3 regions of the Streptomyces sp. NPDC002698 genome follow, and region 1 is predicted to be linked to each of the others. Evidence: riboswitches for the same ligand, from Rfam matches in the RefSeq annotation. Region 1 holds a riboswitch; each other region holds the start of a gene.
What was found. A riboswitch is a leader RNA that binds a small molecule or an ion and turns the genes downstream of it on or off. The one in region 1 is predicted to bind cyclic di-AMP.
Positions count from the first base shown of each region.

Region 2: another riboswitch for cyclic di-AMP. It lies ahead of ACFYW9_RS30965 (M23 family metallopeptidase); the one in region 1 lies ahead of ACFYW9_RS06500 (transglycosylase SLT domain-containing protein).
Region 3: another riboswitch for cyclic di-AMP. It lies ahead of ACFYW9_RS26375 (peptidoglycan DD-metalloendopeptidase family protein); the one in region 1 lies ahead of ACFYW9_RS06500 (transglycosylase SLT domain-containing protein).

Region 1 is NZ_JBIAQM010000003.1:377,744-384,880, reverse strand. Features, by position in the region: gene recQ (DNA helicase RecQ) at 1-733, shown strand, start outside; gene fahA (fumarylacetoacetase) at 1,040-2,269, opposite strand; gene ACFYW9_RS06505 (HAD family hydrolase) at 2,880-3,689, shown strand; gene ACFYW9_RS06500 (transglycosylase SLT domain-containing protein) at 3,834-4,595, opposite strand; cyclic di-AMP (ydaO/yuaA leader) riboswitch at 4,599-4,759, opposite strand; partial or broken gene ACFYW9_RS06495 (CocE/NonD family hydrolase) at 5,580-6,683, opposite strand; gene ACFYW9_RS06490 (polyprenyl synthetase family protein) at 6,981-7,137, shown strand, end outside.
Region 2 is NZ_JBIAQM010000030.1:22,048-29,184, reverse strand. Features, by position in the region: gene ribA (GTP cyclohydrolase II) at 1-542, opposite strand, end outside; gene ACFYW9_RS30985 (MarR family winged helix-turn-helix transcriptional regulator) at 666-1,175, opposite strand; gene ACFYW9_RS30980 (dihydrofolate reductase family protein) at 1,258-2,400, shown strand; tRNA gene ACFYW9_RS30975 (tRNA-Met) at 2,496-2,569, shown strand; gene ACFYW9_RS30970 (PP2C family protein-serine/threonine phosphatase) at 2,980-4,041, shown strand; cyclic di-AMP (ydaO/yuaA leader) riboswitch at 4,345-4,501, shown strand; gene ACFYW9_RS30965 (M23 family metallopeptidase) at 4,513-5,550, shown strand; gene ACFYW9_RS30960 (aldo/keto reductase) at 5,675-6,619, shown strand; gene ACFYW9_RS30955 (PrsW family intramembrane metalloprotease) at 6,809-7,137, opposite strand, start outside.
Region 3 is NZ_JBIAQM010000021.1:30,992-38,128, reverse strand. Features, by position in the region: gene ispG (flavodoxin-dependent (E)-4-hydroxy-3-methylbut-2-enyl-diphosphate synthase) at 1-3, shown strand, start outside; gene dxs (1-deoxy-D-xylulose-5-phosphate synthase) at 31-1,983, shown strand; gene ACFYW9_RS26395 (aspartate aminotransferase family protein) at 1,980-3,380, shown strand; gene ACFYW9_RS26390 (XRE family transcriptional regulator) at 3,489-4,127, shown strand; gene ACFYW9_RS26385 (DUF6126 family protein) at 4,154-4,270, shown strand; gene ACFYW9_RS26380 (tyrosine-protein phosphatase) at 4,294-5,091, opposite strand; cyclic di-AMP (ydaO/yuaA leader) riboswitch at 5,733-5,894, shown strand; gene ACFYW9_RS26375 (peptidoglycan DD-metalloendopeptidase family protein) at 5,899-6,831, shown strand; gene ACFYW9_RS26370 (SGNH/GDSL hydrolase family protein) at 7,103-7,137, shown strand, end outside.

The DNA.
Region 1 (7,137 bases):
CGCGGCACAGAAGCTGCTGTCCACGGTGGTGCGCCTCCAGCGCGAGCGGGGCCAGAAGTTCGGCGCGGGCCAGATCGTCGACATCCTGCTGGGGCGCAAGACCGCCAAGGTGATCCAGTTCGACCATGACCAGCTGTCCGTCTTCGGTATCGGCGCGGAGCTGGCGGAGTCCGAATGGCGCGGTGTCGTACGGCAGTTGCTGGCCCAGGGGCTGATCGCGGTCGAGGGTGAGTACGGCACGCTGGTGCTGACCGACGCGAGCGGGACCGTGCTGCGGCGCGAGCGCGACGTGCTGCTGCGCAAGGAGGCGCCGAAGCCGGTCACGTCCCGGTCGTCGGCACCCAAGGGTGAGCGCAAGGCCAAGGCGGCGGTGGCCGAACTGCCCGCGGAGCTCGTTCCCGCGTTCGAGGCACTGCGCGCCTGGCGGGCGGAGCAGGCGCGGGAACAGGGAGTCCCGGCGTACGTCATCTTCCACGACGCCACGTTGCGGGAGATCGCCACGGTGTGGCCCACCTCCGTGAAGGAGCTGGGCGGTATCAGCGGAGTGGGCGAGAAGAAGCTGGCGACCTACGGGGAGGGTGTCATCGGGGTGCTCGCCTCGCTCGCCGACGGCACGCCCGCTGCCCCGGGGGACGGCGGCAGACCCGAGGCGGCGCCGGGTGCGGCGGCCGCGGCACCGGACCCGGACTGGCCCGAGCTGGACCAGGAGCCGGAGCCCGAGGACTGGATGTAGTCGGCCCGACGCAGAGGACCGGGGACAGGGGGGACGCTCTGCCGACCCCGCCACCCCGCCACCCCGTCGGCCCCGCCGGGGTCGCCGGACTCCGCGGGGCACGGTGGCCAGGATCCTGGCCACCGTGACACGGACTCGTTCCCGCCGGGAACCTCCGCGGGAGCCGCGCCCGAGGCGTCTCCGACCTCTGCCGGACCGCTGCCGGACCTCTGCGGGAGCTCTGTCGAGGTATCCCGAAGGCATCCCCGAAAGCTTCTGCCGGGGCCTCCTGATGGGGCCCGCCCCGGAGAGTTGCCCCGGAGAGTCCTACAGGGAGACGGCCGGTGTGATGCGGCCCCTGACCTCGCCGAGGCCCACCCGGGTCCCGCCCGGACCGGGGGCCCAGGCCGTCATGGTGACCTCGTCGCCGTCCTCGAGGAACGTGCGCTTGCCGTCGGGGAGTTCGAGGGCGTCGCGTCCGTTCCAGGTGAGTTCGAGCAGCGAGCCGCGCTCGCCCTCCGACGGGCCGCTGACGGTCCCGGACCCGTAGAGATCACCGGTGCGCAGGGAGGCGCCGTTGACCGTCATGTGGGCCAGTTGCTGGGCGGCCGTCCAGTACATGGTGGAGAAGGGGGGTTCCGAGACGACGTGGCCGTTGACGGCCACGGAGATCCGGAGGTCGTAGCCGCCCGGTTCCTCGGAGGCGTCGTCGAGATAGGGGAGGAGGGGGTGCGTGCGGACGGGCGGGGCCACCAGGGCGTCGTCGAGGGCGTCCAGCGGGGTGATCCACGCCGACACGGACGTGGCGAAGGACTTGCCGAGGAAGGGGCCGAGCGGGACGTACTCCCAGGCCTGGACGTCACGCGCCGACCAGTCGTTGAGCAGGCAGAGGCCGAAGACGTGGTCGCGGTAGTCGCCGAGGGACACCGGACGGCCCTGTTCCGAGGGGGTGCCGACCACGAAGCCGACCTCCGCCTCGATGTCCAGGCGGACCGAGGGGCCGAAGACCGGGGCGGCGTCCGCGGGGGCCTTGCGCTGGCCCGAGGGGCGGACGACATCCGTGCCGGACACCACGACCGTGCCGGAGCGGCCGTGATAGCCGATCGGCAGGTGCTTCCAGTTCGGGGTGAGGGAGTCGGCGGCATCGGGACGGAAGATCTGGCCGACGTTCCGGGCGTGGTTCTCGGAGGCGTAGAAGTCGACGTAGTCCGCGACGGTGAAGGGGAGGTGCAGCGTCACGTCGGTGAGCGGGTGGAAATGGGGAGCGAGGGTCTCCCGGTGGGCCGGGACGGTCACCCAGGCCGTCAGCGCGCGCCGGACATCGGACCAGGCGGTGCGGCCCGCGGCGAGCAGCGGGTCGAGGGTCGGCTGCGCGAGCAGCCCGGCGTAAGGGGAGCCGAGGGAACGGGCCGCCGCGCCCGCGTCGAGCACGTGGTCGCCGAGCCGTACGCCGACGCGTCGCTCGGGGTCGCCGGCCGGGTCGGTCAGGGAGAACACGCCGTACGGCAGGTTGTGCGGGCCGAAGGGGTCACCCTCGGGGACATCGAAGGGGGGCATCGGTTGGTGCCTCGCTTTCGGATTCGTACTCGCCATGTGATCCATGCGTTCCACGCGTTTCATGTGGTCGGGGCACACGTTACGGGGGAGTGTCCCCGCTGCGGCAGGGCCTAAAGGGTTTGCAATGTCCGTATTGGTCCCGCGCGGAGCCGGAGGTCGCTGGGCGGCGGGTGCGCCGAAGCCGGGTGACGGGTGCCGCTTCCCGGTTCCGTGGCCGCGCTTCACGGACCTGCTCCTGGCTGCCCGGGGCTGCCCGCGACTGTCTCGTACGGTTCCGTGGCGCACTTTCCGAGGCGGGAGGGGTTCGTCTCTGCCCGGCCCAACGAGCCTGTCCGCGAACGGACTTGCCGATGTCCGGCCCCGGCGGCCGGCGTGGTGCGGTACGGCGGCCGAGATGGCTTTCGGCGAGTTGGCCTTTGTCCAGGGGGTGTTGGGGAAATGTGGTCGGTCGTGTGCGGGAAAGTCGGTGTGGACGGAAGTGGAGCGTGGGTGATCCGAAGCGGTCGCAACGCGCTTACCACCGTGCGGTGAACGGCGATGCTGACGGGATACCGGACGTCGTCCGGTTCAGGCCGGGCCGATGAGTCGTTCGATCCGTATTCTTCGGATCATGGCCGCTCCGACTGCATATTCACTCATCGCCACTGACCTGGACGGAACGCTGCTGCGCGGCGACGACACACTCTCCGACCGGTCACGGGCCGCGTTGGCGAAGGTGACCCAGGCAGGTGCCCGGCATCTCGTGGTCACGGGCCGACCGGCACCGCGCGTGCGACCGCTTCTCGACGAACTCGGCGGCGAGGGACTGGCGGTGTGCGGGCAGGGGGCGCAGCTGTACGACGCCGGCGCGGACCGCATGCTGTGGTCGGTGACCCTGGACAGGGAACTGGCGGAGACGGCGCTCGGCAAGATCGAGGCGGAGGTCGGGCTGCTGTACGCGGCGGTCGACCAGGACGGCGTGGACGGGCTGACGCTCATCGAGCCGGGCTATGTCATGCCGCATCCGACTCTGCCGGCGGTGCGGGTGCCGCGCCGGGACGACCTCTGGGCGGAGCCGATCAGCAAGGTGTTGCTCCGTCACCCCTCCTTGTCCGACGACGAGTTGGCGTCGGCGGCACGGGGAGTGGTCGGTTCGCTGGCGACGGTCACCATGTCCGGTCCCGGCACCGTCGAACTCCAGCCATGCGGGGTGACCAAGGCGACGGGCCTGGCTCTCGCCGCGGCGCACCTCGGGCTCACCCCGGAAGCGACGCTCGCCTTCGGTGACATGCCCAATGACATCCCGATGTTCGACTGGGCGGCCCGAGGTGTGGCGATGGCCAACGCCCATCCGGAACTGAAGGCGGTGGCCGACGAGATCACCCTGTCGAACGAGGACGACGGGATCGCGGTCGTGCTGGAGCGCCTCTTCGGCTTCTAGCGCCGCGACAGGCGACGTTCGCCCCGTCGCGACGCCCGGCGCACCAGCAAAACGCACACCGGCCGACGCGACCGCGACGCACCCGCCGACGGGCCGGGAAGGCGCCGTCGGCGGGTGCGGAGGAAGACGGGGTGCGGGGTGCGATCAGTAGGCGCCGTTGACGTTGTCCATCGAGCCGTACTTGTCGGCCGCGTAGTTGCAGGCCGCGGTGATGTTGGCGACCGGGTCGTAGATGTTCCACGACGTGCCGGCCACGTGGTACGCCCGGAACGTGGGGTCGATCACCTGGAGGAGGCCCTTGGAGGGGATGCCCGCGGCGGCGTTGGAGTCCCAGTTGTTGATGGCGTTGGGGTTGCCGGAGGACTCGCGCATCACGTTGCGGTGGATGCCGTCGTAGCTGCCCGGGATGCCCGCCTTGGCCATGACGTCCAGGGATTCCTTGATCCAGCCGTCGAGGTTGTCGGCGTACGTCTTGGCGGAGGCCTGGGTGACGGTGGCCGCCTTGGGCTTGGCGACGGCGGTGGTCGCGTTCGCCGTGGTGCGGACGGTCGTCGACTTCAGCGTCTTCGTGCCCACGGTCAGCTTCAGGCCCGGACGGAGGTGGGCGGGGTTGTCACCGATGACCGCGCGGTTCGCCGCGTACAGCTTCTTCCAGCCGCCACTCTTGGGGTACTTCTTCGCCACCGTGGAGAGCGTGTCGCCGGCGACCACCTTGTAGGTGACGAGCTCCACGTTGGGAACCACCGCGGTGTGGGCGGCCTGCGGGGCCTGCGCCGGGGTGGCGGCGCTGGCGCCGGTGGCGCTCACGAGCGGGAGGGCGAGGGCGATGCCGCCCGTTCCGGCGGCGATCATGCCCCGGGTGATGACGTTGGTCTTCATGCGGCGGTGCTTGCCTCGTACGGGCATGACGAATGTCCTCTCCGACGCCTGCGAGGTGAGCTGTCGGGTTCGGGCGGGAGATGCCCGGCCGCGCTGTTGGCACGGCTTCACCCCAAGCCGGTCCGGTGTGCCCGGATCGGCGGCTTACCTGTGGTTCCCCCGCTCCTGCCGTGCGTGGGTCGATGGGTTGCCGGGCGGCGGCAGGATTCGGCGATCCGCCCGGGTTCGACCAGAACGTATGCGAGAGCACATGTCCGAAACAAGACGAGATTTGACCGCGAAGATCGCTTTCTCCTGGTTGATGCACAGGCGAAAAGTCCGATTGCGCCGGAATTGGATCCTCAACTTGCCTTTGGCAAACGGGTTGGGCCGGGAAGGGCGCGCGGCGGGGGTCCGGTTCGCCGGTGACTCAACTCACGAGACCAAAGAGCATCAAGGCGGCATGAGGGGTAATTCGGGCATTGCGCTTGCGATGGAAGCCGTCGCCGAGCTCTTCACGGGGTGCTGAGCGGCCCCTGGTGTGGCGGGAATTGTGGCGCGGGACACATCGGGAACGCGTCCGCCCGGCGGTGGGAGCGCCGCCTGCATGCGAGCCGAAGCCGCCCGGACGCGAGCCGAGGCCGCCCGGACGTAAACCGAAGCTGCCCGGACGTGGTCCGAAGCCGCCCGGACGTGGTCCGGACTCGGGCCGGTGGGCGGTCAAGTGCGCCTCGTGCCACCGGTGTTCGGTACGGGAGCGTCCTGCCGCCGTCCGGCGCGCGGTGATACGCCGGGGCCCGCGCCGTGAGCGCGTCGCGCCGGCCCGGGCCTGGGGTGCGTGTGGATGCGTAGCGGTCCGGGGAGTGAACTCCCGTGCTGGTGCGCCCGGTCAGCCAGCTGTGCGCGGAAGCGCTTCTCCCGGGTCCGGTGGAAGACGACCTCGTCGCCGTCCTCGCGGACGGGTTCGTCGGTCGTGACGAAGTCCTGTGCGCCGCAGGTGGCCGAGGTGGCCGAGGTGTCCGACTCCGTTGCCCGTATGGGGAGTTGCGGGACGCTGCCGATCGGCTCCAGGGTGAAGCCCGCCTCCGAGCCCGGCTGGGGCCGGATCCAGGGTCGGTACGCGGAGGAGACGCCCAGCCGGATCCGATGGCATGCCGGGAACGCGTAGCCGATGGCGTTCAGGTCGAGCACCACGTTCTCCGTGGTGCCCGGCTCCCGGGGAACCGCCCGGCCGGGGCCCCGGCACGCCGAGAGGTTCAGGACGCCCCGGAGCGCGTACGCGACCGGGGTCACCGAGGGTGAGGGCCGGGCCGGGTCGCTTACCCGGTGGCCGGGGATCCGCGCGTGCACCGTCGCCGGAGGGTGCGCGTCCATCACGTACGAGCGCGGAAGGGGGACGGAGAGTGCGTCCGTCTCCTTGTCCCTGAGCCAGTGGTCCCACCGGCGCGGCGTCTCCTGGAGGAAGCCGATGGCCGGTCCCGGCGGCAGGCCCCGGTCCGGGTACTGGCGGGACCAGGAGCCGATGAGACCTCGTACGCGGTCCGGCGGCGGGTTCCGCACCGGACGCGGCACCGTGTCGCGGTGCGGGTCGTGCCGGCCGCCGACCGCGAGGACCGCGGCGCGGACGGCCCCGTACTCCTTGCGGAGGCTGTCGTGGCGCCGGTGCGCGTCCCTGGTCCGGTGCGCCGGCCGGGTGTGCGCGGCGCGGACGATCGCTTCCAGCCGTTTCTCCCGCATGCTCCGCCACATGCCCTCGCCCCCGTGTGCGGGGTCCGGCGGGCGGCGAAGGCGAGCGGTCGGGCCGACCGAGTGTGAGTGGCGACCGGGCATGCGTGTCGACATTGCCGTGGCCGCGTACATCCACGCGGACGGAGGCGTGGCCGTGCCCGGCGTACCAGGGGTGGCGCTGCTGGTCCCGCGGGGCCGTCCAGTCGGTCAGGCGGTACGGGAGGTGCTCCAGGGGTGCTGGTACGGACTCCTCGGTCCGGCGGCCGCCGGACCGAGGAGTCCGGACGGGTGCCGCCCGGGAGAGGGATGAGGGCGTCCTCGTGAGTGGGTCTCGTAAGGGAAGGGCGTACGGATGTGCGTGAGCGTCACCTCGGAGGACGGAATCACGGGTATTTCGCCGCATGTCATCGTAAATCGTTTCACATCATCCGATCATGAACATACAGTCGGTGGTGGGATGGCGCCCGTGAGCCGGGGTACCCGCCGTTGGGGCACGCAGGTGCTTCCCGTGTGCCTTCCGGGTGTACTCGCGCCCACCACCTGGCGGAGCGAAGTGGACCGGGGGACGGTGGGCGCTCGCGGTGATCGAAACGTGACCGGATACGCTGACTTGAGTGATGGCAGCGACACATCGACAAACCGTGTCATCGACCGAATGATCGACCGAGTTCGCCATGTGATCGTCAGCAGACAGGAGAACCTCTCGTGACCGTCGTCGGGCCGTTCGGGCTGAGCGTGCGGGACCAGGCTCTCGAAGCCGATGTCCAGGCCGGATTGGCGGCTGTCGAGGAGGGTTTGCTCGAAGCCACCAAGAGCGAGGTCCCGTTCATCACGGAAGCCGCCCAGCACCTCGTGCGCGCCG
Region 2 (7,137 bases), on a different contig from region 1:
GTGAAGACGCCCGTCGGGACACGGCGGGAGACCGTGATGCCGAGCTCGCGGAGCTGTTCGGCCTTGTCCGGGTTGTTGGAGAGCAGGTCCAGGGAGTCGATGCCGAGGGCCCGGAGCATCTGGGCGGCCGCCGTGTAGTCGCGGTCGTCCTCGGGCAGGCCGAGGGCCGCGTTGGCGGCGTAGGTGTCCAGGCCCTGGTCCTGGAGGGCGTACGCGTCGAGCTTGTTGTAGAGGCCGATGCCGCGGCCCTCCTGGCGCAGGTACAGCAGGACGCCGCCGCGCTCCGCGATCTGTTCCACCGCCTCGCGCAGCTGGGGTCCGCAGTCGCAGCGGGCCGAGCCGAACACGTCGCCGGTCAGGCACTCGGAGTGCAGTCGCACCAGCGGGTTCGGGCCGGGCTCGCCGAGGACGACGGCCAGGTGCTCCTTGCCGTCGTCGAGGCCGTGGAAGGTCACGAGCTGGGCGTCGACGGAGTAGCCGTCGCCGAAGCGCAGGGGTACGCGGACGCGGGTGCGCACGGTGGCGGTGGGGTGGTCGCGCATGGGGTCTCTCCGTCCGGCGGGTTCGTACGGGGTTGTGCTTCAGATTTGAAGCACAACCACGGAACGAGACACTACATCTGCTTCAAACTTCAAGCAATGGGGTTCACGTCCCCCTCCGGCGCCTCACGAGGAGCAGGAACGCCGCCGCCAGGGCAGGTCTTCCCCGGGCGCCCCGGAATTCCCGCCCTGGATCGCCCGGGTGATGGTTCCGCAGATCTCGTCCAGCTGCCGCACCTGCTCGGGGGTCAGATGGTCGAAGATCGCCGTCCGCACCGTCTCGACGTGCCCCGGCGCGACCCGCTCCAGGAGGGTCATGCCCTCGTCGGTGAGGACGGCCATGTGCCCGCGCCTGTCGGTGGGGCAGCCCTCCCGGCGTACGGTGCCGTCCTTCTCCAGCCGGGTCACGGCGTACGTCAGACGGCTGCGGGTGATCTTCTGGGCCTCGGCGAGGTCGGTCATCCGCAGCTTCCGCTCCGGTGCCTCGGACAGCTTGGCCAGGATGGAGTAGTAAAGGTGGGGCATCCCCGCCTCCGCCTGGAGCCGGCGGTCGATGGCGTCCTCCAGGAGGGAGCTCGCGGAGAGGTACGAGCGCCAGGCGTGCTGTTCGTCGGCGGTCAGCCAGCGGGTCGTCATGAGACCAGTCTAGGTATTGTTTAAAACTTGAACCACTGCGCTCGAATCTCACCGCGCGCGTGCGACCGGAGGAAGCGTCCCGATGCCCCGTCCCTACGTCCTGCTGTCCGCCGCCGTCTCCCTCGACGGCTTCCTGGACGACACCGGCCCCGAGCGGCTGCTGCTCTCGGGCCCGGCCGACTTCGACCGGGTCGACGAGGTGCGGGCCTCCAGCGACGCGATCCTGGTGGGCGCCGGCACCCTGCGCACGGACAATCCGCGGCTCCTGGTCAACTCCGCCGAACGGCGTGCGGCCCGTGTCGCCGGCGGCCGCCCCGAATACCCCCTGAAGGTCACCGTCAGCGGTTCCGGTGAGCTCGACCCGGGGGCCCGGTTCTGGCACACGGGCGGCGAGAAGATCGTCTACACGACGGACGAGGGCGCGCTGCGGGCGTCCGCCCTGCTGAAGGGGATCGTCGGCGTGGACGTCGTCCCGACCGGACCCGGACTCGACTGGCGTGTGCTCCTGGAACACCTCCACGACGTACGGGGGGTGCGCCGCCTCATGGTCGAAGGGGGTGGCAAGGTCCACACCCAGCTCGTGCGCGAGGAACTCGCCGACGAGCTCCAGCTCGCCGTCGCCCCCCTCTTCGTCGGGCAGCCGGACGCGCCGCGGCTGTTCGGGACCGGGGAGTACCCCCTGGGCCGGATGCGGCTGGTGGAGACGCGGCCCGTCGGCGACGTCGTGCTCATCCGCTACATCCCCACCGCGCCCGGCACCGGCTCGCTCGCCTCCGCCGCGGACCGGCGGTGGCTGGAGCTCGCCTGCGAGCTGGCGGAGCTGTGCCCGCCCTCGAAGACCGCGTTCAGCGTGGGCGCCGTCGTGGTCGCGGCCGACGGGACCGAGCTGGCCCGGGGCCACTCCCGCGAGGGCGGCGATCCCGTCGTGCACGCCGAGGAGGCCGCCCTCGCCAAGATCGGCCCGGCCGATCCCCGGCTGGCCGCCGCCACCGTCTACAGCAGCCTGGAACCGTGCGCCCACCGCGCCTCCCGGCCCGCTCCGTGCGCCCGGCTCATCCTGGACGCCGGTGTGCGACGGGTCGTCACCGCCTGGCGCGAGCCCGACACGTTCGTCAGGGACGCCGACGGGAACGGGCTCCTCGCCGCCGCGGGCGTCCAGGTCGCCGTCCTGCCCGAGTACGCGGACCGCGCCAAGGCCCCCAACCGGCACCTGGTGGCCGGGTAGAAGCCGGGGAGAAGCCGGGTGCCGGCGCCGCTGGAGGGGTGCGTTTAAACGGGTGTGCTCCGGGTCCCGCGGATGGCGTACACTGGTTTCAACGACGCGGGGTGGAGCAGCTCGGTAGCTCGCTGGGCTCATAACCCAGAGGTCGCAGGTTCAAATCCTGTCCCCGCTACTGAAGGCCAAGGGCCGGAACTCGGATTCACGAGTTCCGGCCCTTGGTGTTTGCCCCACCGGTTCCGCCGGCCGCTCCAGGCTCTTTTCCGGCTTCCCTCCGCCTTCTCCCGCCGCCTTTCGGCCGCTTCGCCTTCTTCCGGCCGTGGTCCTCCGGAACCGGTCCCGTTTCGCGCGGTCCTTCGGGCCGGTCCCGGTTCGCTCCGGCGGGCGGTGTCCTCCCCCGGTCGGGCCACACAGGTCGCCCGCCGCCCCCGTACCGGTTCTTCTGGACGGGTGGCGGGGCAGCGGGCGGGTGAGCGGCGGACCGGACAGCCCCGTGACCGGGCCGACCGGCCGTCCCGCGGTGTCCGCGGGTCCGGGAGCGTCCCGCCACCCGGTCCGGCGGCGGGAGCGGAGCCGCGCGGGATCGTGTACGCACGCGCCTTCGTCCGGGCCCTGCCCGTGCTGTTCGTCGCCGCCGGGGTCGTCTACGACTACCTCACCCCGGCGGAATTCACCGCGACCCCCCTGTTCGCGGCCGCGCCCCTGGTCGCCGCACCCCTCCATTCACTGCGCGGAACCGTTCTCGCCGGCGTCCTCGCCGTCGGCGCCGTGCTCGTCACCCACCTCGCCCTCGGCATAGTCCTTCAGGTCGACGCGGTCACCGAGGTGGTCACCGTGGCGATGGCCGCGGTCCTCGCCGTCCTCATCAACACGGTCGTCCGGCGCGGCGACGAACGGCTCGCCTCCGTCCGGGAGATCGCCGAGTTCGCGCAGCGCGCCGTGCTGCCCGAGCCCGAGGCGCGGATCGCCGGACTGGAGGTCGCGGCCCGGTACGAGGCGGCGCAGGAGGACGCGTTCATCGGCGGGGACCTGTACGCCGTGCAGGACTCCCCGCACGGTGTACGGCTGGTCGTCGGGGACGTGCGGGGGAAGGGGATGACCGCGGTGGCCACCGTCGCGACGGTGGTCGGGGCGTTCCGGGAGGCGGCCGAGCAGGAGGCGACCCTGGAGGGCGTCGCGGAGCGCCTGGAGCGGGCGCTGAAGCGCGCGGGCACCCGGCGCGACAGCGTCGACGCGGCCGAGGGGTTCACGACCGCGGTCCTCGCCGAGATCCCGCACGGCGAGGACGTCGTACGCGTCGTCAACCGCGGCCACCCGCCGCCCCTGTTGCTGCGTCCCGACGGCACGCTCCTCACCCTCACCGCCGAGTCCTTCGCGCTGCCCCTCGGGATGAGTGAACTGGGAAGCCTGCCCGCCCCGACGGTGCGGGAGGGATTTCCTCGCGGGGCGACGCTGCTGCTGCACACCGACGGACTGTCCGAAGCCCGTGACGCGCGGGGGGAGTTCTTCGATCCGGCCGCCTGGCTGGCCGGACGGGCCTTTCCCTGCCCCGACACACTGCTGACCGCCCTCTTCGAGGCGGCCCGCCTGCACACGGGCGGCGCGCTGACGGACGACATGGCGCTGCTCGCCGTCCGGCGCCCGTGACGGGTGCTCGCCGAGGGGGGCACCCGTCGTCCGGGAGGTCTTCCACCCCCTGGGCGACGGCTTTTCCGGGCTCGGTCACGAGCGGTGACCGGACGGTGTCCCTCCGCGTAGCACCTGACTCACCGTCAGGGAAACCCGTGTCGACACCGTGAGGTCAACTCGCCCGTTTTTCATCGCTCATGACCCCAAAGTCCTGGCCAAGAGCCGTTAATGATCAGTCGGAACAGCTTGGAATTCGGTGCCTGGGTCTATTAACGTTCGATAACGCAGCGCGGTCGTCACAACCGTCACAAGAGGCGGCTCCGTGCGCACGCGCCGAATCCCGTAAGGGAACCGGGGAACCAACTCGTGGGGTGAATCGGGCGTATTCCGCCGTGGAAGCACGGTGGCCGTACGCGCGTAGGAGACCTTCCTGCTCCGAACCCGTCAGCTAACCCGGTAGGCGGCAAGGAAGGAAAGGAGTGCGCTCACGTGGCGTCCAACCGGCCCGCTCAGCCAACCCCGTTCGCGCCGAACGAAACGCACACCTTCGGCTACGGCAAGGACGAGGGTCCCTGGGAGGAGTGGAATCCCACCGCGGATTCCGTCGCTCCCGTCCGCGGCCGGCACCGCACGGGCAAGCAGCGCGGCGGCGGCGGACTCGCCCGTAGCTCCACGGTTCTCGGCGTCGGCGTCATAGCCGCCGTCGGAGGCGGCGGCATCGCCAGCGCCGCTCCGGACAAGGCGCCCGTCTCGATCTCGATGCCCGACCTGTCGTCGGTCACCGAGTCGGCCAGGGCCCTGATATCGGACGGCGGATCCAGCGCTCCCAAGGGCTCCACGGCCCCGTTCACCACCGCCGGCCTGACCAGCGCCGACGAGGCCCAGGGCACCACCGACGCCGGTGAGGCGCTGCGCGACCGCATCATGCAGCAGGCCCAGGCGCAGCAGAACCAGGCCGACACCGCCACGCAGAAGGCCGCCCAGACGGTCGCCGCGAAGAAGGCCGTCGACCTCGCCGTCAAGCAGCAGAACGAAGCCGAGGCCAAGGCCGACGCCGCGAAGGAGAAGGCGGAGGAGGCGGCCAAGGCGAAGGCCGAGCAGGAGCGCCTCGCCGAGCTCGCCAAGAGCTACTCGCTGCCGACGTCCTCGTACACGCTGACCTCGACCTTCGGCGAGGCCGGTGCCCTGTGGTCCTCCGGTTACCACACCGGACTCGACTTCGCGGCGCCCACCGGCACGCTTCTCAAGGCGATCCACAGCGGCACCATCACCGAGGCCGGCTGGGCGGGAGCGTACGGCTACCGCACGATCCTCACCCTCGACGACGGTACGGAGCTGTGGTTCTGCCACCAGTCGTCGATCAGCGTCAGCGTGGGCCAGAAGGTCGCCACCGGTGATGTCATCGGGCGCGTGGGTGCGACGGGCAACGTCACCGGGGCGCACCTGCACCTCGAAGTGCACGCCGGCGGCGCCGCCACCGGCATCGACCCGATGGCGTGGCTCCAGAGCAAGGGCCTCAACCCCTGATCTCCGATCTCCGGCAGCCCTGACGTCAACCCCCCCGACGTCAGGGCTGTCGGTCGTCCCGGTGCGGACGACGGCCCGGGTGATTGCGGAATACATCCATCCGGGCCGGGTGTTGAGCCCGTACATGACTTCTCTTCGCAAGCTCGGTTCGTCCGACCTCGAGGTCTTCCCGCTCTCCCTCGGGGGCAACGTCTTCGGCTGGACGGCCGACGAGACCCGGTCCTTCGCCGTGCTCGACGCCTACGCGGCCGTCGGAGGCAACTTCCTCGACACGGCCGACTCCTACTCCGCCTGGATCGAGGGCAACGAGGGCGGCGAGTCCGAGACCATCATCGGCAAGTGGCTGAGGACCCGCGGCAACCGCGAGGACATCGTGGTCGCCACCAAGGTCAGCCAGCACCCCGCGTACCCGGGTCTGTCCGGTGCCAACATCAAGGCCGCGGCCGACGCGTCGCTGCGCCGCCTGGGCACCGGCCACATCGACCTCTACTACACGCACTTCGACAAGCCGGACGTGCCGGTCGAAGAGATCATCGGTGCCCTCGACGAGCTGGTGACGGCCGGCAAGGTGCGGTACATAGCCGCCTCCAACATCTCTCCGGAGCGGCTGCGGGAGTCCCTGGAGTTCTCCGACCGCGAGGGTCTCGCGCGGTATGTCGCGCTCCAGCCGCACTACAACCTCGTCTCGCGCGACACCTACGAGGGCTCCCTGCTGGAGGTCGCCTCCCGGGCCGGTCTGGCCGCCGTCCCGTACTTCGCGCTCGCCTCCGGTTTCCTCACCGGCAAGTACCGCCCCGGCACGACGGTCGACTCGGCCCGGGCCGCGGGCGCGGCCAAGCACCTCGACACGGAACGCGGGCCGCTGGTCCTCGCCGCCCTCGACGAGATCGCCGCGGCCCACGGCGTCGCCGTACCGACGGTCGCCCTCGCCTGGCTGGCCGCACAGCCGACGGTCGCCGCGCCCATCGCCTCCGCCCGCACCGTGGAGCAGCTCCCGGCCCTGCTGGGGGTCGCGGACCTGGTGCTGACGGACGAGGAACTCACGCGCTTGACGCAGGCGTCGGCGTAACGGCCGTGGCGCGGGCACGCGGACCCGGGGTACCCCCGCCGGTCCGTGGCGCGGGCGCGGGACCGGTGGTGCGGGACCGGCCGGTCCCGGGCGTCGGGCCCCAGGGCCCGTCGTTCGGATCAGGTGGCGCCGAGGTGCGGTGCCTTGTCGGCTGCCCCGCGTCCCGCCGCATGATCCGAACGTCGGGCCCTAGGAGCGGTACGGGTTGTACGCGGGATACGGGGCCGGCGCGGGTGCCTGTGCCGGTGGGCCGTAGGGCCGGGCCGGCGGGGCGATGTAGCCGTACCCGGGGGCCGGCCAGGGCGGCGGTGCGGGCAGCGGTGCCGTGGCGCGGGCCGCGTAGGTGAGGGCCGGACGGGCGATCTCCCGGCGGCGCCACAGCTCGTCGAGCAACTCGCGCTCCCGTACGACGAAGTCGGCGCCCGCACGGCCCCGTCGCCCCCGGTGGCGCAGGAACGCCAGCGAGGTCGCGTACGCCTCGTACTCCGCCACCGAGCGTGCCGCGCTCTTCCCGAAGT
Region 3 (7,137 bases), on a different contig from region 1:
TGATCAGCACGGACCGAGAGGGGGCCCGACGTGACGATTCTGGAGAACATCCGGGGACCACGCGACCTGAAGGCGCTGTCCGAGGCGGAAATCGGTGAACTGGCCGACGAGGTGAGGGAGTTCCTGGTGCACGCGGTCGCCAGGACCGGTGGTCACCTCGGACCCAACCTGGGAGTGGTGGAGCTGTCCATCGCCCTCCACCGGGTCTTCGAGTCGCCCTTCGACCGCATCCTGTGGGACACCGGCCATCAGAGCTACGTACACAAACTGCTGACTGGACGTCAGGACTTCTCCAAGCTGCGCGGCAAGGGCGGCCTCTCCGGCTATCCCTCCCGCGAGGAGTCCGAGCACGACGTCATCGAGAACAGCCACGCCTCCACGGCGCTAGGCTGGGCGGACGGGCTCGCCAAGGCCCGGCAGGTGCAGGGCGAGAAGGGCCACGTCGTCGCGGTCATCGGCGACGGCGCGCTGACCGGCGGCATGGCCTGGGAGGCGCTCAACAACATCGCCGCGGCCAAGGACCGGCCCCTGATCATCGTCGTCAACGACAACGAACGCTCGTACGCCCCCACCATCGGCGGCCTCGCCAACCACCTCGCGACCCTGCGGACCACCGACAGCTACGAGCAGGTGCTCGCCTGGGGCAAGGACGTCCTGCTGCGCACCCCCCTCGTCGGCAACACGATCTACGAGTCGCTGCACGGCGCGAAGAAGGGCTTCAAGGACGCGTTCGCGCCGCAGGGCATGTTCGAGGACCTCGGGCTCAAGTACGTCGGTCCCATCGACGGTCACGACGTGGGAGCCGTGGAGTCCGCGCTGCGCCGGGCGAAACGCTTCCACGGTCCCGTGCTCGTCCACTGCCTGACGGAGAAGGGACGCGGCTACGAACCCGCGCTCGCGCACGAGGAGGACCACTTCCACACGGTCGGCGTGATGGACCCGCTCACCTGCGAGCCCCTCGCCCCGTCCAACGGCCCTTCCTGGACCTCCGTGTTCGGCGACGAGATCGTCAGGATCGGCGAGGAGCGGGCGGACGTCGTGGCCATCACGGCGGCCATGCTGCATCCGGTCGGGCTCGGGAAGTTCGCCGAGCGGTTCCCCGACCGGGTGTGGGACGTCGGCATCGCCGAGCAGCACGCCACGGTGTCCGCGGCCGGACTCGCGACCGGCGGTCTGCATCCCGTCGTCGCCGTGTACGCGACCTTCCTCAACCGGGCCTTCGACCAGCTCCTCATGGACGTCGCGCTGCACCGCTGCGGTGTGACCTTCGTCCTCGACCGGGCCGGGGTCACCGGCGTCGACGGCGCCTCGCACAACGGCATGTGGGACATGTCGATCCTCCAGGTCGTGCCCGGCCTCAGGATCGCCGCTCCGCGCGACGCCGACCAGTTGAAGGCCCAGCTCCGGGAGGCGGTCGCCGTGGACGACGCGCCGACCCTGATCCGCTTCCCGAAGGAGTCCGTCGGTCCGGTGATCCCCGCGGTGGACCATGTGGGCGGGCTCGACGTCCTGCACCGGGGCGAGCGTCCCGAGGTCCTGCTCGTCGCGGTCGGCGTCATGGCCCAGGTCTGCCTCCAGACCGCCGACCTGCTCCAGGCCCGCGGCATCGGCTGCACCGTCGTCGACCCGCGCTGGGTCAAGCCGGTCGACCCGGCGCTGCCCCACCTCGCCGCCGAACACCGGCTCGTCGCCGTCGTCGAGGACAACAGCAGGGCCTCGGGCGTCGGCGCCGCCGTCTCGCTGGCCCTCGGGGACGCCGAAGTCGACGTGCCCGTAAGACGGTTCGGCATCCCCGAGCAGTTCCTCGCGCACGCCAAGCGGTCCGAGGTGCTCGCCGACATCGGGCTCACGCCCGTGGAGATCGCCGGACGGATCAGCGCCGCCCTGGCCGTCAGGGACGAGCGGGCCAAGGCCGCGTACGAACCGATCGAGGCCGCCGACCGGCCGGCCGAGAAAGAGTCGTCCAAGGAGAAACAGGAATGACCGACCCTGCCCAGAAGGGGGAGTTCGACCTCGGCGCGCTCCTCGCCGAGCGCGGAGCCGAGCGCTACGAACTGCACACGAAGTACCTGAACCACCAGCTCCCGCGCATGCTGCACACCATCGGCTTCGACAAGGTCTACGAGCGGGCCGAGGGGGCCCACTTCTGGGACGCGGACGGCAACGACCACCTGGACATGCTCGCCGGCTTCGGGGTGATGGGCCTCGGCCGCCATCACCCCGTCGTCCGGCGGGCGCTCCACGACGTCCTGGACGCCTCGCTCGCCGACCTCACCCGCTTCGACTGCCAGCCGCTGCCGGGCCTGCTCGCGGAGCGGCTGCTCACCCACAGCCCGCACCTGGACCGGGTGTTCTTCGGCAACAGCGGTACGGAGGCGGTCGAGACCGCGCTGAAGTTCGCCCGGTACGCCACCGGCCGACCGCGGATCCTGTACTGCGCGCACGCCTTCCACGGGCTGACCACCGGTTCCCTGTCCGTGAACGGCGAGGACGGCTTCCGCGAGGGCTTCGCGCCGCTGCTGCCCGACACGGCCGTCCCGCTCGGTGATCTGGACGCCCTGGCAAGGGAGTTGAAGAAGGGCGACGTCGCCGCGCTCATCGTGGAGCCGATCCAGGGGAAGGGCGTCCACGAGTCCCCGCCCGGATATCTGCGCGCCGCCCAGGAGCTGCTGCACCGGCACAAGGCACTGCTCATCGCGGACGAGGTGCAGACCGGCCTCGGCCGGACCGGGGACTTCTACGCCTACCAGCACGAGGAGGGCGTCGAACCGGACCTGGTGTGCGTCGCCAAGGCGCTCTCCGGCGGCTATGTGCCGGTGGGCGCGACCCTCGGAAAGGACTGGATCTTCAAGAAGGTCTACTCCTCGATGGACCGGGTCCTCGTGCACTCGGCGAGTTTCGGCTCCAACGCGCAGGCCATGGCGGCGGGGCTCGCTGTGCTCTCCGTGATGGAGAACGAGCAGACCGTCGCCCACGCGCGGATCACCGGGGAACTGCTGAAGTCCCGGCTGGCGGCCCTGGTCGACCGCTACGAGCTGCTCAGCGAGGTGCGCGGGCGGGGTCTGATGATCGGCATCGAGTTCGGCCGGCCCGCGTCGCTCAAGCTGCGCGGCCGCTGGAGCATGCTGCAGGCCGCGCGCAAGGGTCTGTTCGCGCAGATGGTCGTCGTGCCTCTGCTCCAGCGGCACCACATCCTCACCCAGGTCTCCGGCGACCACCTGGAGGTGATCAAGCTGATCCCGCCCCTGGTCATCGACGAGCGGGATGTCGACCGGTTCGTGGAGGCCTTCACCGCGGTGATGGAGGACGCGCACAACGGCGGCGGGCTGATGTGGGACTTCGGGAAGACGCTGGTGAAGCAGGCGGTGGCGAACCGCTGAGACCCGGCCGCACCGGCGGTCGCCGCGAAGGCGGTGCGGGTGCGGCGGACCTTTTGCCTCTGGGGCAAGAAAATTGCCCCAGAGGTAATTGTTTGGCTCAATGGTCCCATGAGCCCTGCCGACACAGGGGCGGTCGACGAGCCGTCCGCCGAGCTGCACGCCGTGGCGCCCCGGCTCCGGGCCCTGCGCCGCAGCGCCTCCCTCACGCTGGAGGCGGCCGCCCGCGCGGCCGGGCTCTCGCCCGCCCATCTCTCCCGGCTGGAGACCGGACAGCGCCAGCCCTCGCTGCCGATGCTGCTCACGCTGGCCCGTGTCTACGGTACGACGGTCTCGGAACTGCTCGGCGAGGCGGTCCCCGACCGTGACGCGATCGTACGGGCCGCCGCCATGGAACCGGCCCCGGCCGGGGGCTGGACCTACTGGCAGGCGGGCTCCGCGGGCCGCGGCATGCAGGCGCTGCGTGTGCACGTCCCGTACGGTTCGCAGGGCGACATCGTGCGCGTCCACCCGGGCGAGGAGTGGCTGTACGTCCTCCGGGGGCGGCTCAGTCTGCGCCTCGGGGACACCGCGCACGTCCTCGCGCCGGGAGACAGCGCCCACTTCGACTCGCTGACCCCGCACCGCATCGCCGCCGCCGAACGCGACGGAGCCGAGCTCCTCTTCGTACACACCCTGCTGCAGAGCCCCGTCGCCGCGCTGTGCCTCGGCCCGGCGACGGGCCACCCCACCTCGGGAGAGACGTCATGACCGAACCCACAGAACGCCGCCGCTCCATGGAGGACAGGTTCCCGCGCGCCCTGTGGGTGCGGCTGATCATCTACGTCGCCGTCGGCCACCTGTTCGCGGCCTTCATCTACCTGCTCTTCACGCTGGGCGCGCAGAACCAGTAGGGGGTCCGGTCCCGGCGGGCGGCTCAGTCCAGGAGCCGCCCGCGCAGGCGTTCCCGCAGCTCCGGCGTCAGTCCCAGGCCCTGCTCCAGATAGACCTCGACGCTGCCCCAGGTCTCCTCGATCGTCTCGAAGGCGGCCGTCAGGTACGCGGCGCGCGCGTCGAACAGCGGGCTGAGCAGTTCCATCACCTCGGGGGAGTAGGCACCGGCCGAGGAGCCGTTGCGGTGCACCTTGTAACGGCGGTGCGCGGCGTTCGACTCCAGGTAGTCGGCCACGATCGCCTCGCGCTCGACGCCGAGGGCGAGCAGGGTGACCGCGATGGACAGCCCGGCACGGTCCTTGCCCGCCGCGCAGTGCATCAGCGCGGGCACACTGTCGTCGGCCAGGGCGTGCAGCACCTGGGAGTGCTCGGCCGTGCGCTCCCTGACGATCGTGCGGTAGGAGTTGATCATCCGGTTCTCGGCCTTGCCGTCGCCGAGGATCGCGCGCAGCTGGTCGAGATCGCCGTCGCGGACCATCTTCCAGAACTCGCTGCCGTCCGCGGGGTCGCTCAGCGGGAGGTTCACGTTCCGCACGCCCGGCAGTTCGACGTCCGGGCCCTCCAGCTTCTGGTCCGCGGCATTACGGAAGTCGAAGATCGTGTGGAGACCCAGGGAGGCGAGGAACGCGGCGTCCTCCTCCGTGGCGTGGGCGAGGTGGCCGCTGCGGAACAGGTGCCCATGACGCACTCGCCGGCCGTCCGCGGTGGGCAGTCCGCCCACGTCGCGGAAGTTGCGCACTCCGCCGAGCTCGGGCTCGGTCGACGGGACCTGCTGCGTCACGGGGGCTCCTCCCATTCGGCCGCCGGCGTCGCCGTGCTGGACTCGGCGCCGCTCGTCGGCAGTTGTACCGGCTCGCGCTCCCGACGATACGACATGGGTTCCTCGGGCAATGAGTTGTCCACAGCCGATGCCTTCCGGACGGAACGCCCTGGGAGCGACGCATTGTGACATCTGATGTCGAATGCGTGTTTGAATCCCGCGATGGACCGGTCGCGCGCTTCTGGCCGCCTCGATCCCATGGGGCAATCGAGGCGAAACAGGGCATGAGGGGGTGTCGTTTTGCGCGTCATTCCGTACAGGGATCCGGATGTACCGGATATCCGCTCATGCAGCATCTGTCTGTTCTGTCCGAATAGGTGCCTTCGTTACAACTAGCCCTGGAATAGGGCGCCCTGGGGCGAGTCGCGTGAGGAGCGTCATATTCGTGACGATGCGTTGCCGTCCTCATTACTCAACCTGCCTGGATTTACAGGTGGGTTGAGAGGTCGGGAAGATCGTCGCTCCACGGAGGGTGACGGCGGTTTCCGCATGGATCAAGAAAGGCGAGCGCACAGAAACCGCACATAGTTGTCGACGCGCTCTCATGTCGCTTACGTTCTGCCTCAATCCGGACGGACGCCCAATCCTGCCGCCGCCCGGAATCCGCACACTCACCCGTACACGGCAGGAGCGGGGGACCCACAGGTTCCGCGCCTGGTCCGGTTCTTTTCCGGAACAGGCTAGGGGTACAGCCGCGCAGCAGCGTGGCCGGGCATCTCCAGCCCGCACCCGACAGCTCACCCCGCAGGCGCCGGAGAGGAATTCGTCATGCCCGCGAAGGGTAAGCACCGCCGTCCCAAGTCCTTGCGTTTCACCCGCTCGATCGCCGTGGCCGGAACCGGTGGCGCCGCACTCGCGCTGCCCCTGATGGGAGCCACCGGCGCCCACGCCGCGACCCCGGCCACCGCCGTCGCGCACCATGTCGAGAAGGCCGCGACCGCCGTTCCCGCGAAGAAGGCCGCCAAGGCCGCCGGGACGAAGACGTACGCGGTGAGGTCCGGCGACTACCTCTCGAAGATCGCCGACGAGCAGAACGTCAGCGGCGGCTGGAAGAAGATCTACGCCGACAACCGCTCCGCCATCGGCGGCGACCCGTCGCTGATCCACCCCGGTCTGGAGCTGTCGCTCGGCAAGAAGGCCGCCACGCACTCGGCCACGCACTCGGCCGCCCGGACGACCACCTCGGCGAAGGCCGGTCAGGCGACCCAGGCCGCCGACACGGCCCCCTCCGACACCGCTTCCGCCACTCCTTCCACCGCCCCTTCCGCCGCCCCTTCCACCGGCACCTCGTCCGGCTACACCCTGCCGGTCGCGAGCAGCTCCGTCGGCACGGGTTACAAGGTGGCGGGCGGCATGTGGTCCAGCGGTTACCACACGGGCGTGGACTTCGTGATCCCGACCGGCACCACGCTCAAGTCCATCGCCGCGGGCACCGTCGTCTCCGCGGGCTGGGGCGGCGCCTACGGCAACCAGGTCGTCATCCAGCACGCCGACGGCAAGTACTCCCAGTACGCCCACATGTCGTCGCTGTCCGTCTCGGCGGGGCAGACCGTCACCGAGGGGCAGCAGATAGGTCTCTCCGGTGCCACGGGCAACGTGACCGGACCGCACCTGCACTTCGAGATCCGCACCACGCCGGACTACGGCTCCGACGTCGACCCGATCGCGTACCTGCGCTCGCACGGTGTCGCCGTGGGCTGACCCCCCCAGCCTCCTGCTCCTGACGGCAGGAAGATCTCCGAAGGCCGGACCCCTCGATCCCCCGGGTCCGGCCTTCGGTGTGCCCGCGGCAACGGCCCCTGGGCGATCGCTGCTTCAACATCCTTGACGCGAGCCTTATTCCATAGTTGACCAATGCTTGGCGAGTGGCTTATCTCACCGGCCGTCAACCCTTCCCTACGGTCGCGTAGCTCACATCAAAAGGTGAATCATGCTCCATGTGGCAGACGATTCGAAGAGTGACAACAGATCAGTGATCGGGTCGTACGTGGCGGTGGGGGACAGCTT